Regions from separate parts of the Achromobacter sp. 1011791174 genome, predicted to be linked through region 2. Evidence: predicted binding sites of a transcription regulator. Region 2 holds the regulator's gene; the other holds the start of a gene.
What was found. The regulator sigma-54, encoded in region 2, starts transcription at its own class of promoters, with help from an activator protein. The targets are predictions, from matches to a motif close to TGGCANGNAANCTGCTTT.

Region 1 (8,722 bases), on a different contig from region 2:
ACGTAGTAGTTGTCCATCGAGTGCATGGACGTCAGGTGCGAGCCCGTGACGCGGCCCTGCAGGCCCAGGCGCTGCGCATGGTAGGCAAGGGTCTCGATGTGGCGCGACAGCGGATCGTCGCTTTCATCGCAGTGCATGTCCACGCGCAGGCCGCGCTCGGCGGCCAGCTCGCACAGCAGACGCACCGATTCCGCGCCGTCCTGCATGGTGCGCTCGAAATGCGGAATGCCGCCGACCACGTCCACGCCCATGTCCAGCGCGCGCTTGAGGTTGTCCATCGCGCCGGGGGCGCGCAGCACGCCGTCCTGCGGGAAGGCGACCAGCTGCAGGTCCAGGTAGGGCTTGACCCGCTCGCGCACGTGCAGCAGCGCCTCTACCGCCAGCAGGCGCGGATCGCACACGTCCACATGCGAACGGATCGCCAGCAGGCCGCGCGCCACGGCCCAGTCGCAATAGGCCAGCGCGCGCTCGACCAGCGCTTCCTGCGTCAGCAGCGGCTTGAGTTCGCCCCACAGCGCGATGCCTTCGAGCAGCGTGCCCGACTGGTTCACGCGCGGCAGCCCGAAGGACAGCGTCGAGTCCATGTGGAAGTGCGCGTCCACGAAAGGCGGCGACACCAGCTGGCCGGCCGCGTCGATGGTGCGCGCGGCCTCGGCCTTGAGCGCCGGCTCCAGCGCCGCGATGCGGCCCTGGGCGATGCCGATGTCGATGTCCTGGCGGCCGTCGGGCAGCGTGCAGCGTTTGATGATCAGGTCGAGCATGGTGGTTCCTCGCGGAAGATGTCAGTGGTTCATGGCGCTGCGTTTACCGTCGTCGCATGAACGAAGCGTCGCCCCATCGGGGTCGCACGGAGCCGGCTCTGCCGGTCCGTCGCGACGCCCCCTGGGGGGAAGCGCGCAGCGCTTCGGGGGGGGGCCTACACCCCTTTTAGCGTTCGCCCTTGCGGTAGGGTTTCATCAAGGCCTGCGGGTACGCGGCGCGGCGCGCCATCACCACCAGGGCCAGGATGGAAAGCAGGTACGGCAGCATCAGGTATACCTGATACGGCAGCTCGGGCAGACCCGGCAGCGCAGCCCCGCCCTGCTGCAGGCGCAGCTGCAGCGCGTCGAAGAAGGCGAAGATCAGCGCGCCCAGCAGCGCCTTGCCGGGACGCCACGACGCGAACACCACCAGCGCCACGCAGATCCAGCCACGACCGTTGACCATGTTGAAGAAGAAGGCGTTGAAGGCGGCCAGCGTCAGGAAGCTGCCGGCCACGCCCATCAGCGCCGAGCCGGCGACGATGGCGCCGATGCGCAGGCGGGTGACCGACAGGCCCTGGCCCTCGGCGGCGGCGGGATTCTCGCCCACCATGCGCACGGCCAGACCCACTGGCGTGCGGTTCAGCACCCAGGCCAGCAGCGGCACCGCCGCCAGCGCCAGCAGCGTCATGGGCGTCTGGCCGGCCAGCACCGGGCCGATCACGGGTATGCCGGCCAGGAACTTCATCTCGGCGAAGGGCGTGATCGTGGGCGGCGTGTTCACGCTGGGGAAGGTGACGCGGTAGGCGAAGTAGCTCAGGCTGGTGGCCAGCAGCGTCACGCCCAGCCCCGACACGTGCTGCGACAGGCCCAGCGGCACGGTCAGCACGGCATGCAGCAGGCCGAACACGGCGCCGGCCAGCGCCGCCGCCAGCACGCCGACATACAGCGGCGCGCCCAGGTAGACCACCAGCCAGCCGGTGAAGGCGCCGGCGGCCATGATGCCCTCGATGCCCAGGTTCAGCACGCCGGCGCGCTCGCACAGCAGCACGCCCAGCGTGCCCAGGATGAGCGGCGTGGCCAGGCGCAGCACCGCGACCCAGAACGCCGAAGAACTCAGCAGATCCATCCATTCCATGATTCAGCCCCGATTGCGGCGCAGGCGGTATTGCGCGAACAGCGTCGCCACCAGCATGGCCAGCAGCGAGGTGGCGACGATGACGTCGGCGATGTAGTTGGGCACGGCGATGGCGCGGCTCATGCTGTCGGCGCCGACCAGCATGCCGGCGACGAACACGCTGGCCAGGATCACGCCCAGCGGATGCAGGCCGGCCAGCATGGCGACCACCACGCCCGTGTAGCCGTAGCCCGGCGACATGTCCAGCGTGACGTAGCCGGTGCGGCCCGCCACCTCGATGGCGCCGGCCAGCCCGGCCAGCGCGCCCGACAGCATCGCGGTGCCCAGCATCACGCGGCTGACCGGCAGCCCCAGGAAGCGCGAGGCGTGCGCGTTGGCGCCGACCGCGCGCATCTGGAAGCCGAACACCGTGTAGCGGTTCAGCAGCCACAGGCCCAGCGCCAGGCCGGCCGCCCACAACAGGCCGGTGTGGGCGCGGGTGCGCTCGATCAGCTTGCCCAGCTCCAGGTCGCCGTTCAGCGCCACCGACTGCGGCCAGCCCATGGCCATGGGATCCTTCATGGGACCGTCCAGCATCATGGAGACGAACAGCAGCACGATGAAGTTGCCCAGCAGCGTGGTCACCACCTCGTCCACGCCCAGCCGCGTCTTGAGCAGCGCCGGAATCAGCAGCAGCAGCGCGCCGGCCAGCGCGGCGGCCAGCATCATTCCGGCGAACAGCATGGGCACGGGCAGGTCGAAGCCGGCGCCGTCGTGCAGGCCGCCCACGGCCACGGCCGCCAGCGCGCCCAGGTACAGCTGGCCCTCGGCGCCGATGTTGTAGAAGCGCGCGCGGAAGGCCACCGCGCAGGCCAGGCCGGTCAGCATCAGCGGCGTGGCGCGGGTCAGGGTCTCGGACAGCGCGAAGCGCGAGCCGAAGGCGCCCTCGAACAGCAGCGCATAGGTGCGCCCGACGGGCGCGCCGGCCCAGGCCACCAGCAGCGCGCAGACCGCCAGGGTGAAGAGGATGGCCGCGACGGGAGCCAGCGCCAGCGCGAGGCGGCTGGGCTCGGGGCGGCGTTCCAGGAGTAGTTTCATGCGTATGTTTGCTCGGTGATGGGTGGGAAGCGCGCGCCGGGGCGTGACCGGCCCTAGGCGCGCGTTCCCGTCATGGCCAGGCCCACGCTGGCCGGCGTCCATTGCGCGACCGGCTTGACGTCGACCAGCTTGCCGCCGCACAGCACGGCGATGCGGTCGGCCAGCGCGAAGATCTCTTCCAGGTCCTCGGACACCAGCAGCACGCCGGCGCCGCGCCGGCGGGCCGCCAGCAGCTGCTCGCGCACATAGGCCACGGCGCCGATGTCCAGGCCCCAGGTGGGCTGGTCGGCCACGATGAAGTCCGGCTCGCGGGCCAGCGTGCGGCCCAGGATCAGCTTTTGCATATTGCCGCCGGACAGGCTGCGGGTGCGTACGTCCAGCGAGGCGGCGCGCACGTCGAACTGCCTGGCCAGCGCCTGCGCGTAGGCGCGGCCGGCGCGCGCGCGGATCATGCCCCAGCGCGCGAAGCGCGGGTCGTTCAGGTCTTCGACGATGGCGTTTTCCCAGAGCGGGCTGTCGCCGATCATGCCTTCGCCGTGGCGATCTTCCGGGATGCGGCCGACGCGCGCGGCGGTCCAGCCGGCGGGCGTGCGGGGCGCGGGGGCGCGCTCCGGTCCCAGCCGGATCGCGCCGTCGCTGGGCTGGCGCAGGCCGGTCAGCACCGACACCAGCGCCTGCTGGCCGTTGCCGGCCACGCCGGCGATGGCCACGATCTCGTGCCGGTGCACGGTCAGATCCAGGCTGTCCAGGCGCGTGGCGCCGTCGCGGTCGCGCACCGTCACCTGCGACAGCGCGATCACCGGCGCCGCTTGCTCGGCGGCGGCCACGGCCTCGGCGTGCGGCATGGCGACCTTGCGGCCCACCATCAGTTCGGCGAGTTCGGCCGGCGTGGTGGCGGCGGTTTCGCGCTCGGCCACCAGCCTGCCCTGGCGCAGCACGGCCACGCGCCGCGACACCGCCATGACTTCGTCCAGCTTGTGCGAAATGAAGATGACGGCCAGGCCCTCGTCCACGAAACCGCGCAGCGTGGCGAACAGGCCGTCGACTTCCTGCGGCGTCAGCACGGCGGTGGGCTCGTCCAGGATCAGGACGCGCGCGCCGCGATACAGCGCCTTCAGGATTTCAACGCGCTGCTTCTCGCCCACCGACAGCGTGCCGACGCGCGCGTCGGGATCCACGCCCAGGCCGAAGCGCTGGCCCAGCTCGACCAGCTTGCGGCGGGCCTGGCGCCGCCCGGAAGCCAGCTTCCACAGCGATTCCGTGCCCACCATGATGTTGTCCAGCACGGTCAGGTTGTCGGCCAGCGTGAAGTGCTGGTGCACCATGCCGACCCCCGCGGCCAGCGCCGCGTCGGGCCGGCCTGGCGGCAACGGCTGGCCGAAGACCTCGATGGCGCCGGCGTCGGCCACGTAGTGGCCGAACAGGATCGACACCAGCGTGGACTTGCCGGCGCCGTTCTCGCCCAGCAGGGCCAGCACCTCGCCCTGTCCGAGCGTGAGCGAGATGTCGTCGTTGGCCGTCAGGCTGCCGAAGCGCTTGGTGATCCCCGTCAGTCGCAGGGCGAGCGGCGCCGGGCTCATCGCGCGGAGGACTTGGGTTCTTTGTCGTTGACCTTGACGCTGAAGCTGCCGTCCAGGATGGCCTTCTGTTTGGCTTCCACCTTGGCGATCAGGTCGGCCGGGATCTTGCCGGCGAAGGTGCCCAGCGGCGCCAGCGACGAGCCCTTGTGCTTCATCAGCGAGTACTGGCCGTAGTCGTCGGCCTTGAAGGCGCCGGCCTTGACCTGCTTGAGCGCCGCGTCGATGGTCGGCTCCATGCTCCACAGGGCCGAGGCCACCACGGTCTCGGGGTACTGCGGCTGGGTGTCGATCACGTTGCCGATGGCCAGCTTGCCGCGTTCCTTGGCGGCGTCCGACACGCCGAAGCGCTCGGCGTAGAGCACGTCGGTGCCTTTGTCGATCATGGCGAAGGCGGCTTCCTTGGCCTTCGGGGGATCGAACCAGGAGCCGATGAAGGTGACGGTGAACTCGGCCTTGGGGTTGATCTCGCGCGCGCCTTCGATGAAGGCCTGCATCAGGCGGTTCACTTCGGGAATGGGGTAGCCGCCCACCAGGCCGATCTTGCCGGTCTGGCTCATGCCGGCCGCGATCATGCCGGTCAGGTAGGCCGGCTCCTGGATGTAGTTGTCGAACACCGCGAAGTTGGGCTGCTGCGGCTTGCCCGAGGAACCCATCAGGAAGGCGGTCTGCGGATAGTCCTTGGCGACCTTGCGCGCGGCGGCCTCGACCGCGAAGGCCTCGCCCACCACCAGCTTGTTGCCCTGCTCGGCATACTGGCGCATGACGCGCTCGTAGTCGGCGTTGGTGACGTTCTCGGAGAACGCGTAGTCGATCTCGCCGCGGTCGCGGGCGGCGGTCAGCGCCTTGTGGATGCGCGAGACCCACTGCTGCTCGACCGGCACCGTGTAGATGGCGGCGACCTTGACCTTTTCGGGCGCCTGGGCCTGGACCGTGCCGGCCAGCATCAGCGCGCCGGCGGCGGCGGCCAGCTTGAGCAGGCCGCGGCGGGCGGACGAGGGGAATAGGGAGTTCATGCGTGGGGCTCCTTCGCGGTGATGGACGGGAATGGGGAAAGGACGCGATCGCCGCGCGCGCGGCCCCTCGCCGCCCGATGGCTGCGGCCGCCGGCGGACGAGCCGGGGCGAGCGGGCGGATGCGTGGTGTTGGGATCGGTCATCGGATGGGGCGCAGGCAGGCGCGCCCATCCGAACGGTCGGGTTCGCGGCCTGCCATGGCGAAGCAATTTGTATGCCATGCGGCGTTCCCGCGGCAAGTCGGGGAAACCTGATGGCCGGGCAGGATTATAGGCACGCCGGCGGGGATTGTCGGCACCATCGTGGTGCGGCTTTGCAGGTGGTGGACGGCGGCGCGCTCAAATCCTGGCGCGCCGCGCAATGCAGTGTTCCACCGGCCCGGGCTGGCAAGGCCGCCCGGGCCGCCTAAAATTCCGGCGCGGGCGCGCGCGTCTGGCGCCGCCCCGCTGTGCCGGACCGGGCCCGCCCCTCGCGGGACGGCCAGTCCCTGAACCCGGCCGCGCGCCGCGCGGCCCGTCGGAAGACACGATGCAAGACATACAGTTGCTGCTGGAGCAGTACGGCGCCTGGTTGGTGTTCGGGAACGTCCTGATCGAACAGGCCGGCCTGCCCGTGCCCGCCTATCCCATGCTGATCGCCGCCGGCGCGCTGGCCGGCACGGCCGGCTGGCTGGCGCCGTGGATCGCGGCCACGCTGGCCTGCCTGCTGGCCGACAGCCTCTGGTACCTGGCGGGCCGGCGCTACGGTTCGCGCCTGCTTGGCGTGGTCTGCAAGCTGTCGCTGTCGCAGGATTCCTGCATCCGCCAGACGCAGCGGCTGTACCTGCGCGTCGGCGTGCGCGCGCTGCTGGTGTGCAAGTTCCTGCCGGGCGCGGGCGCGCTGTCCACCGTCATGGCCGGCCTGACGGGCACCGGCTTGCGCCGTTTCCTGCTGTACGACCTGGTCGGCGCGATGATCTGGGCCGGCTCGGCGCTGCTGCTGGGCGGCCTGTTCCATGGCGTGGTCAACGACGTGCTGGACCTGCTGGCGAACTATGGCGCCATGGGCCTGGGCTTGCTGGCCGCGCTGCTGGCGCTGTACATCGTCGTGCGCGCGCTGCGCCGCTGGGTGCTGGTGCGCAAGCTGCGCGTCATCCCGAGGCTGTCGGTCGACGAGCTGATGCGCTGGCGTCAGGACGGCCGCCAGGCGCTGGTGTTCGACGTGCGGCCCGAGGCCCAGCGCGACGCCCAGCGCATTCCCGGCGCCATCGCGGTGGACCTGCGCGCGCCGCTGCCGCCGCTGGAGGCGGACGCGCAGGACGCCGACATCGTGGTCTATTGCGCCTGCCCCAACGAGGTCTCGGCCGCGATGCTGGCCCGGCGGCTGCGCGCCGCCGGCTATCGCCGCACCTGGGCGCTGCGCGGCGGCTACGAGGCCTGGGCGCGCCACGCGCAGCCCTGAACGCCAGCCCGTGATTCCGGTCCGTGATTCCGGTTCGTGGCTTTGGCCCGTGGCTTCGGTCCGGCCGCGGCCGCGCGCATAATGTCCGCGTTCGCCCGCAAGACTTGCGGGCTGCCAGACAGGAGACAGACATGCGCTTGTTGTTCTTGGGCGCCGGCGGCACCGGCGGCTACTTTGGCGGACGCGCGGCCCAGGCCGGCGCGGACGTGACCTTCCTGGTGCGCGAGCCGCGCGCGGCGCGCCTGCGCGCCGAAGGGTTGCGCATCCGCAGCCCGCTGGGCGACGCCGTGGTGCGGCCCAAGCTCGCCACCAGCCAGACGCTGGACGGCGCCTACGACGTGGTGGTGCTGAGCTGCAAGGCCTATGACCTGGCCAGCGCCATCGAGGCGATCCGCCCCGCCGTGGGGCCGGACACGGCGGTGCTGCCCATCATGAACGGCGTGCTGCAATACGAGGTGCTGGACCGCGAGTTCGAGGCGCGGCGCGTGTTGGGCGGGCTGTGCCAGATCAACGCCACCCTGGGGCCGGACGGCGAGGTCGTGCACCTGGGCAAGTTCGCCAGCATCGTGTTCGGCGAACGCGCCGGCCCGGCACGCAGCGCCCGCTGCGAGGCGCTGGCGCAGGCCTTGGCTGGCGGCGAATTCAGCAGTCGCCTGAGCGACAACATCCACCAGGACGTGTGGGAAAAGTACGTATTCCTGACCACGCTGGCGGCCGGCACCTGCCTGATGCGCGGGCCGGTGGGCCGGATCGCCGCCACCGACGACGGCGCCGACATCCTGCGCGCCCTGCTGCGCGAATCGCAGGCCGTGGCGGCCGCGTCCGGGCATGCGGTGCGGCCCGAGGCCGACGCCTCGGTGCTGAAGATCCTGACCGACACCAGCCAGCCCATGACCGCGTCCATGTTCCGCGACCTGAGCCAGGGCTTGCCGGTCGAGGCCGACCACATCGTCGGCGACATGGTGCGCCGCGCCGCCACGTTGGGCGTGGACGCGACCTATCTGCGCGTGGCCTACGCGCATCTGCAGGTCTATCAGGCGCAGCGCGCGGCGGGCTGACGCGGCCGTGGCGGCGCCGCTGTTCAAGCGCCGCCGCCCGGCGCACACTGTAGCCATGCGCCGCGCGCGGTTCGCGGCGCGGGCCGGCGGCGCATTCGCCGGCATTGGTGCGCGGATTGCAAAGAACTCGTCCGTTCCGGTGGGTTTTTCCCATCGATTCGACCGAATAGCATGGTGTTGCCTGAACCGCGGCGGGGCTTACGGACAGTCCGCAAGGCAAGCGCGCCCGGTTCCTACTGACAGGAGCAAGACCATGAAAATCGCATTGATCGGCATCACCGGCCGCGTGGGTTCGCGCGTTGCCGACGAATTGCTCAAGCGCGGCCACCAGGTGACCGGCATCGCCCGCAACCTGGGCGACGTCAATCCCCAGCCCGGCCTGACCGTCAAGCAGGGCGACGCCACCGATCCGCAGGGCCTGACCGCGCTGCTGGCCGGCCACGACGCCGTGGTCAGCGCCTCGCGCTTCGTCTCGTCCGATGCCAAGCCGCTGATCGCAGCGGTGAAGGACGCCGGCGTGCCGCGCCTGCTGGTGGTCGGCGGCGCGGGCAGCCTGCAGGTGGCGCCCGGCAAGATGCTGATCGACACCCCCGAGTTTCCCGACGCCTACAAGCCCGAGGCCCGCGCCGGCGTGGTGTTCCTGGACGCGCTGCGCCAGGAGAAGGTGCTGAACTGG
Region 2 (8,722 bases):
GGTTCAAGGCCAGCGTCACCAGGTCGACGTTGCCGGTGCGCTCGCCGCTGCCGAACAGGCAGCCTTCGATGCGGTCGGCGCCGGCCATGACGGCGAATTCGGCGGCGGCCACGGCGGTGCCGCGGTCATTGTGCGGGTGCACGCTGAGCACGATGCTGTCGCGGCGGGCCAGGTTCTTGTGCATCCACTCGATCTGGTCGGCGTACAGGTTGGGCGTGGTGGCCTCGATGGTGGCGGGCAGGTTCAGCACCATCTTGCAGTCGGGCGTGGGCTGCCAGACGTCGGCGACGGCGTTGGACACCTCCAGCGCGAACTCGGGTTCGGTGGTGCTGAAGACTTCAGGCGAATACTGGTAGCGCCACTGCGTTTCCGGATGCTGGGCCACGTATTGCTTGACCAGGCGCGTGCCAGTGGTGGCGATGTTCTTGATTTCGTCGCGGCTCATGTTGAACACGACCTTGCGGAACGCCGGGGCGCAGGCGTTGTACAAGTGGACGATGGCCTGCCTGGCGCCGGCGGCGGCTTCGACCGTGCGGCTGATCAGGTCTTCGCGCGACTGCGTCAGCACGATGATGGTCACGTCTTCGGGAATGCGCTTCTCGTCGATGAGCTTGCGCACGAAATCGAAGTCGGTCTGCGAGGCCGACGGGAAACCGACTTCGATTTCCTTGAAGCCGATCTTCACCAGCTGCTCGAAGAAGCGGAGCTTGCGCTCGACGCTCATCGGTTCGATCAGGGCCTGGTTGCCGTCGCGCAGATCGGTGCTCATCCAGATGGGCGGCTGCGTGATGCGGCGGCTGGGCCAGGTGCGCTCGGCATAGTCGCCGGCGAAGGGCTTGAACGGTACGTACTTGGTGGCGGGGTTGGCAAGCATCATCTCTACACCTCGATCGGTTTCTTTTGAATCCCGGGGACGGGGTCCCGCAAGCGGCGCGCGCCCGGATGACGGTCTGGCGCCTGGATTTGCCGTGGATATGCCCGGAAACTACTGGCCAGGCCGGCAGGATTCAGTCTTGAAAACAGGAAAAGAAAGGGGAATACGCGTGTGGCGAGCGTGTGGCTGCCGAGCTACCACGAGGCACTAGGCCCGGCAACCGATCGGTAGGTATAGCGATAGCGCGGCGAAGGAGGCAACGCTGAGGAAGGAAGCGCGCAGGCCGGCGACCGGAGCGTCGTAGCGTCCGGTGGCAATCGCGAGGGGGTTGCGGTTAGCGGCCATAGGGATGCTAGTCAAACATACTTTTTGTGCAAGCGCAAATGAAAAAGCCGGGGACGTATCTGTCTTACGGTGGCGCCTCAGGGTATTCCCTGGTTCTTTCGACAGGCCGGCAGGCGCGGCGCGAGTCACGCGTTTCGCGGTGGCGCGGGGCTCGCGCAGCCGGACGCGCAACAGCATGAGCGCGCTCCGGCTCAGGCGCTTACTGCGTCTGCATATGGCCGTTCTTGACCACTTCGCCCAGGCGCTTGCGCTCGTTGGCGGCGAACTCGGCGAAGCTGGCGCGCGAACCGCCGCCCGGCTCGATGCTGCTCTGGCGCAACGCATCCTGCACTTCACGCGTCTGCAACGACTGCTCGACCGCCGCGTTCATCTTGTCGAGCACGTCCGCCGGCGTGCCGGTCGGCGCGTACAGGCCGGCCCAGTGGCCGATGCGCACCGTGCCGAAGCCGGCCTCGGCCGTGGTCGGAATGTCCGGCGCGCTGGCCATGCGCTTGTCCCAGGTGGTGGCCAGCGCCTTGAGCTTGCCGCTCTGGACCAGCGGCAGCGTCACGATGCTGGCCTCGGAGGTGGCGTCGACCTGGTTGCCGATCACCGCGCTCACGCCTTCCGAGCCGCTCTTGTAGGCGATGGGCTCTACCGGCAGGCCGGTGGCTTCCTTCAGCATTTCGGCCACGAAGTGCGGCGTGCTGCCGTTGCCGGCCGTGGAAAAGGTGATGCGATCGGTCTTGGCCTGTTTGGCGCGCGCCACGAAGTCCTTCAGGTTCTTGGCAGGGTTGGACGGGTGGGTCACGATCACCGAGGGCGTGATCGACAGCAGCGCCACGGGCGTCAGCGCCTCGTCCTTGTACGGCTGGTCGGAACGGATCAGGCTGTTGGTGACGGTGCCGTTGCTGCCGACCAGGTAGGTGTAGCCATCGGCCGGACTGCGCGCCACGTGGGCAGCGCCGATCACGCCGCCGGCGCCGGGACGGTTCTCGACGATGACGGGCTGGTTCAGCGCGGCGCCGACCGCCTTGGCGATGATGCGGGCGACCAGATCATTGGCGCCGCCGGCGGTGAACGGGGCGACGAAGGTGATGGGCTTGTCTGGCCAGGCAGCCCGCGCCGGCGCGCTGAACGAGAGCGCGGCAGAGCAGGCCAGCGCCATGCTGGCGGCGAACCGGACGGAAGTACGGAACATGGAAAGCGGACTCCAGGAGGTCGGCCGCGCGGTCGCCGCGGCGGGGCCGCCGGCGCATGGTGTCGGTATGACGCGCGGCCCGCGGTTGCGCGAGCGTGGCAGGCCAGTATAGGAGCGGCTTGCTGGCAGCGCACTGAAATGCAAAAGCCGCCTGGACGGCGGCTTCTGGCGGGTTGCGCGGAAGGGTGTCGCTTATCGGGCGGGGCCGATGCGCGGCTCGACGTAGCGGTCGGCGCGCGGTTCGCGGCGCGGTGCGTCGTCGTCGCGGGAGCCGGCGCGGGGCTTGCCGCCGCCTTCCAGGATCTCGGCCTGACGCGCCACCATGTCGATCTTGGCGATGCGGCTGTGGCGGATTTCAGACAGCGAGCGGCGCAGGTCGCCCACGGTGAAGGGTTCTTCGCGGTCGCCCCAGGTCCAGCGCAGCACGCCCAGCGATTCGTCGGACAGCTGCGGCGCCAGTTCGGCCAGCACCTCGGTCTGCACCGGCGTGGCGCGGCCGGAGGCCAGGCTGGCGCTCAGCCAGGCGCGCAGCGCGAAGAAGACGATGAGGCTCCAGATGCCGACCCCGACCCACCACAGGTAGGGGCTGAACTTCTGCACCATGTCCATCGTGGGCTGGCCCAGCGAGTGCAGGAATTCGAAGCTCACGCGCTTGCCCGCGTCCAGTATCCAGTTGGCGACGAAATACCAGATGATGAGGGCGACGGCGATCACGATCGCGCGCAGGAGGAGTCTGGGAAGCGCAAGTTTGAGCAGGGTCTGGCCGATCAGGCGGCTATCCTGGCGAACGCGCTCGGGCGAAGTCTGATTCATCATGCAAAATATTGTACCTATGACCCGTCCGATTTTAGAACTGCGTCCCGGTCAGCATCTGACGCTGACCCCACAGCTGCAGCAATCGATCCGATTGTTGCAGTTGTCCACGCTCGAGCTGGAAGCCGAGATCTCGCAGGTGCTGGCGGACAACCCGCTGCTCGAGCGCGACGACGAACCCGTGGCGCCCGAGGCGCAGGCAGAGTCCGAACGCGAGTCCTCGGTGCAGGACGACGAGCCGGCGGCCGAGCGCGACGCGCCCATCGAGGAAATGCCCGGCTCCGGCGGGGTCTACCCAGACGAGGACGGCGGCCCGCCCGAGGCCGCCATGCCGGACACGCTGCGCGAGCACCTGCTGGGCCAGCTGATGCTGACCCGGGCGGCGCCGCGCGACGCCGCATTGGCCGCCCTGCTGATCGACGAGCTGGACGAGAACGGCTACCTGGGCTCGCCGCTGGAGGAAATCCTGGGCTGGCTGCCGGCCGAGCTGGAGCCGGATATCGACGAGCTGAAGGCGGCGCTGTCGCTGCTGCAGTCCTTCGATCCACCCGGCATCGGCGCGCGGGACATGGCGGAATGCCTGCTGTTGCAATTGCGCCACCCGGACATCACGCGCCTGCCCGAGGCGGCCGACCCGGCGGCGCTGGCCTGCGCCCGCGAGATCTGCGCCCGTCACCTGCCGCTGCTGGCCACCGGCAATGTCGCCCGTCTGTGCGCGGCGGCGGGGTGCGACGAAACCCGGTTCCGCGCCGCGCACGCCCTGATCCTGCGCCTGGAGCCGCGTCCGGGACGCGCCTGGACCGTGCCGGCCGCCGACTACGCCGTGCCGGACGTGATCGTGCGCAAGACCCGGCGCGGCTGGCAGGTCACGCTTAACAGCGCCGCCGTGCCGCGCCTGCAGATCAACGGCCTGTACGCGCAGATGCTGGGCAATCAGAAGGAATCGGCCCACGCCGGCCTGCAGGCCCAGCTGCAGCAGGCCAAGTGGATGATCCGCAACGTCGAGCAGCGCTTCGACACCATCCTGCGGGTGTCCCAGGCCATCGTCGAACGCCAGACGGCCTTTTTCAGCCAGGGGCCGGCGGCCATGCGACCGCTGATCCTGAAGGACATCGCGGGCGAACTGGGCCTGCACGAATCCACGATTTCACGGGCCACGACGCAGAAGTACATGCTCACCCCGTTTGGCACGCTGGAGCTCAAGCGCTTCTTCGGGGCGGGGGTGTCGACCGACGGCGGCGACGCCACCTCGGCCACGGCGGTGCAGACCCATATCCGCCAGATGGTGGCGGACGAGAATCGCGCCAAGCCCTTGTCCGACAGCCAGATCATGGAAAAGCTGGCCGACCAGGGCATCGTGATCGCCCGGCGCACGGTGGCCAAATACCGCGAGGCGCTGCGCATCGCGCCGGCGGCGCTGCGCAAGGCGCAGGCCTCGGTTCGCTGAAATCAGGGACGAATGGCTGTAAATTCGTCCCTGATTTCAAACACTTGCGTGACATCTCGGTTGCAATTTTTTTGCGCAAGCCGCTTGCCAGTTCGAGAATAATTTTCGATAATTATTCTCATGTACATTTGTGTATGCAACGCGATCACCGAACGCCAAGTCCGCGCCAGCGTGGACGCGGGCGCTACCACGCTGGCCGACCTGCAGTTCGAGCTGGGCGTGGCGACCTGTTGCGGCTGTTGCGCAGCCACCGCCACGGAATACCTGCCCGGCGGTCGTTGCTCCAGCGTCTGCGACGTGCGCTCGATCGCCGTTCCGGTCAATCCTCCCGCCGCCCTGGCTGAACAGCCCAGCGCGCCGGCGGCCAATACCTATCCGGTCATCCAGGTCGCGGTAGCCTGACCCCGTTCCTGATCCAACGAAGCCACGGCGCCTGCCGTGGCTTTTGTTTTTGTGCGGATGGGTCGGCGTGGGTTTTCGCGCCTTTGTCTGCGCGGTTCCTTCCACACACAGGCGGCCTGTGTCCTTTCCACGCCTGGCGGCTTGCGGCCGTTGGGCCGTCCGGCGGAGCCGTTCCCGTTCAGGATGAGGGCTGGCGCCACTGCGCTGCGCAGAACGCCTGCACCGTCTGCGCCACCTGGCGCGCCGGCTCGCGCGCCGCGCGGCCCAGGCAGAGCGCGAGCTCGGTGGGCGGCGCCGGCGGCAGATGCGTGTCCACGATGCGCAGGTTGGGCGCCAGACAGCGGCGCTCCAGCAGCGCCACGCCCAGGCCGCCGGCCAGCGCCGCCTGCAGGCCGAGCAGGTTGGGGCTTTCATAGGCGATGCGCCAGCGCCGGCCCGCCGCTTCCAGCGCGTGGATGGCGCGGTTGCGGTAGATGCAGCCTTGCGGAAACGCCACCAGCGGCACGGGCTCGACATCGGGCAGCGGCAAGGCGCTGGCGGCGATCCAATGCAGGAGCTCCGGCCACGCGGCCAGGGCCGCGCCCGTGTCCATTCCGGCGCCGGGCTCGCGCTTGAGCAGCGCCACATCCAGATCGCCGCGCTCCAGGCTGCGCGTCAGCGCGGCGCTGAGATCGCAGCGCACTGACAGACGCAGCGTCGGCCGTTCGCGCACGTAGGCCGCCAGGAGCGCGGTCAAGGCCTCGGGCGCGAAATCGTCCGGGATGCCCAGGCGCACCACGTCCACGCGCTGGCGGCCGCTGACAGCCTCGCGCACCTCGGTGGACAGCGCCAGCATGCGGCGGGCATAGCCCAGCAGCCGCTCGCCGTCTTCGGTCAGCTGGACCTGGCGGCCGTCGCGGATGAACAGCGCGCACTCCAGCGCCTCTTCCAACTTGCGGATCTGCTGGCTGACGGTGGACTGGCTGCGGTGCACGCGTTCGCCGGCGCGCGTGAAGCCGCCGGCGTCGACGACGGAAACGAAGCTGTGCAGTAGATCGAGATCGAGCATGGCGGGGCCTGGAAAGCAGTCGTGCAGCCTGGACAGGCGGCGGGTTTATCCATTCGATTATCGAATACTTTTAATCTGAATAAAGCATTTGTCAATGGATGGGGCGGCGCGCAAAATGGCCGCCAGCCTGTCGCCAAAGCGGCGGCGCCCTCTCTCCGGGACTCGCATGAAAACCCCCTCGCTCGCCGTCGCATCTCCCGCCCGCACCGATTCTCCAGCCGCTGTCGCCTGGTTGCCCATCGCCGCGTTTTGCCTGTTGTGGAGTTCGGCGTTCGCCGCCGCCAAGATCGCGGTGCGCGACTGTCCGCCGATGACCCTGCTGGCGTTTCGTTTCCTGATCGCCGGCGCGCTGATGCTGGGCGTGGCCGCGGCCAGCGGCCGCTGGCGCTGGCCGAGCCGGCGCGACGTCGCCGCGCTGGCGCTGCTGGGCCTGCTGAACAACGCCCTGTATCTGGGTTTGAGCTGGTCGGGCATGACGCGGGTGTCATCCGCGTTCACCGCGGTGCTGATCAGCACCAATCCGCTGCTGATCGGCGTGCTGGCCGGGCCGGTGCTGGGCGAGCGGTTGAGCTGGCGCAAGCTGCTGGGCCTGCTGCTGGGGCTGGCCGGCGTGGCCGTGGTGCTGCGTTCGCGGTTGAGCGGCATGCAGGAAGACGCGCACGGCACCTTGCTCGTGGTTGGCGGACTGATCGCGCTGGTGGCGGGTACGCTGCTGTACAAGCGCCTGAAGCCGTCTGCGGACTTGTGGATGGCCACCGGCATCCAGTCGCTGGCCGGCGCGGCCGCGATGATGCCGATCGCGCTGGTCGTCGATGACCTGGGCGCGGCGCGCATGACGGCCAGTCTGTTCTGGAGCATGGCCTACATGATCGTGGCCGTGTCGATTGGCGGTTATTACTTGTGGTTCATGATTCTTGGCCGCGCCAGCGCCACCGCCGCCAGCGCGCTGCACTTCCTGATGCCGCCGCTGGGCTTGCTGTTCGGCTGGCTGGTGTTGAGCGAGCCGGTGTCGTGGCTGGACCTGCTGGGCATCGTGCCGATCGCATTCGGCATCTGGCTGGCCACGCGGCGCGCCGATTGAGTCCGCGATATCCATCGAGTCGATGCGTGATGGTGGCGCGCGCGCTCATGCGGTCGTAGATATGCAACAGCGCGGAGCACGCGTCGCACGCGGGTTTTTCAGCGAGGCGGCGTGCGATCCGCGCTGCGCTTGACGTGCATCAAGGTGCACAATCGGGCGGCATGGCCGCTTCCAGGCCGCATGAAGTCTGCGTAGTGCGTGCAAGGCATCGCTCACGCAAACTCATTCTCATTATCCTGTCGCTTTCATGTTGCGCTTGCAAAGCCGTTTACCAAATGCAGAGCAAGGCTAGGCGCGGCCCCGCGCCGGATGTTAGTCTGCCGGGGTTGCGTACGCGCGGCATCGCGCGTCTTCCTGTCGCGATGTGCGCGCATCGCGCCTGACTGCAAGGAGTCTCATCATGAAAGGCGATAAAACCGTCATCCAGCATCTCAACAAGCAGCTGACCAACGAGCTGACGGCCATCAACCAGTATTTCCTGCATGCGCGCATGCTGAACCACTGGGGCTTCGACAAGCTGGGCAAGCACGAATACGAAGAGTCGATCGGCGAGATGAAGCATGCCGACCGCCTGATCGCGCGCATCTTCATGCTCGACGGCCTGCCCAACCTGCAGGACCTGCACAAGCTGCTGATCGGCGAAGACGTGCCGGAACTGCTGGCCTGTGACCTCAAGCTGGAGCAAGGCGCGCAAGCCACGGTCAAGGAAGCCATCGCGTATTGCGAATCGGTGCGCGACTATGTGTCGCGCGATCTGTTCCAGGACATCCTGGACGACACCGAAGAGCACATCGACTATCTGGAAACCCAGATCGACCTGATCGACAAGGTCGGCCTGCAGAACTACCTGCAGAGCCAGATGTCGGTGCCGGAATAACGGTTGCCGGCCTGGCGGCGGTCACAGGATCGCCGGCCAAGACAAAGGCGCCCCGAGGGGCGCCTTTGTCTTTGTACGCGGCCAGAGTGCCGCGTCGATAGCGTTGCGATCGCGTTACTGCGGACGGGCCGGGCATTCGGCCATCGTGCCCCAGGCGCGGTTCGGCGCACAGTACTTGTTGCGCGCGGCCCAGGAACACGAGGGGCGTTCGAAGAAGCCCTGCGTGGCGCAATGCGCCAGCTCACGCTTGAGCGCGTCCTGCCAGCCGGGGGCGCCGGGTGCCTGGGCGGTGTTCGGGGGCGGCGGCGCGGGCATCATCTGGCCGGAGCCGTAGCCGCCGGCCTGGACCTGGCCCTGCCCCGCGCCGCCGTTGACGGCGGTCGAGGTGCCGGGCGCCTGCAGATCCAGCGTGCTGACGTCGGACGTGCCCGTGGGCAGCGGCACCTGCTGCGAGGCCGCGGCGATTTCGCGCGCCTGGTCGGCCGAGATGCGCTCGCGCGACAGCTTGACGTTGGGATCGCTGACGGAATCGAACAGCGACACGGTGTTGATGGCCCACTCGCGGTCGGCCGGCTTGTCGGGCACGCCCAGCGTGCCGTCGATGCGCGGCTGCGGTGGCTGCGCCACATAGGGACGCCCGTTGGCGTCCAGCACT

Region 1: AC6LJ5_RS27640 (BMP family protein) is a predicted target of sigma-54. The motif match lies at 5,751-5,768, and genes of this name have one in related genera.

What each region holds. Positions count from the first base shown of each region.
Region 1 covers NZ_JCBANH010000125.1:3,215-11,936, reverse strand. The annotation lists gene AC6LJ5_RS27660 (amidohydrolase family protein) at 1-761, opposite strand, end outside; gene AC6LJ5_RS27655 (ABC transporter permease) at 928-1,878, opposite strand; gene AC6LJ5_RS27650 (ABC transporter permease) at 1,882-2,955, opposite strand; gene AC6LJ5_RS27645 (ABC transporter ATP-binding protein) at 3,009-4,535, opposite strand; gene AC6LJ5_RS27640 (BMP family protein) at 4,532-5,548, opposite strand; gene AC6LJ5_RS27635 (DedA family protein/thiosulfate sulfurtransferase GlpE) at 6,077-6,988, shown strand; gene panE (2-dehydropantoate 2-reductase) at 7,120-8,046, shown strand; gene AC6LJ5_RS27625 (NAD(P)-dependent oxidoreductase) at 8,300-8,722, shown strand, end outside.
Region 2 covers NZ_JCBANH010000102.1:11,681-20,402, forward strand. The annotation lists gene leuA (2-isopropylmalate synthase) at 1-877, opposite strand, end outside; gene AC6LJ5_RS25535 (Bug family tripartite tricarboxylate transporter substrate binding protein) at 1,419-2,399, opposite strand; gene AC6LJ5_RS25540 (hypothetical protein) at 2,592-3,215, opposite strand; gene rpoN (RNA polymerase factor sigma-54) at 3,232-4,659, shown strand; gene AC6LJ5_RS25550 ((2Fe-2S)-binding protein) at 4,780-5,061, shown strand; gene AC6LJ5_RS25555 (LysR substrate-binding domain-containing protein) at 5,240-6,109, opposite strand; gene AC6LJ5_RS25560 (DMT family transporter) at 6,276-7,190, shown strand; gene bfr (bacterioferritin) at 7,591-8,067, shown strand; gene AC6LJ5_RS25570 (hypothetical protein) at 8,182-8,722, opposite strand, start outside.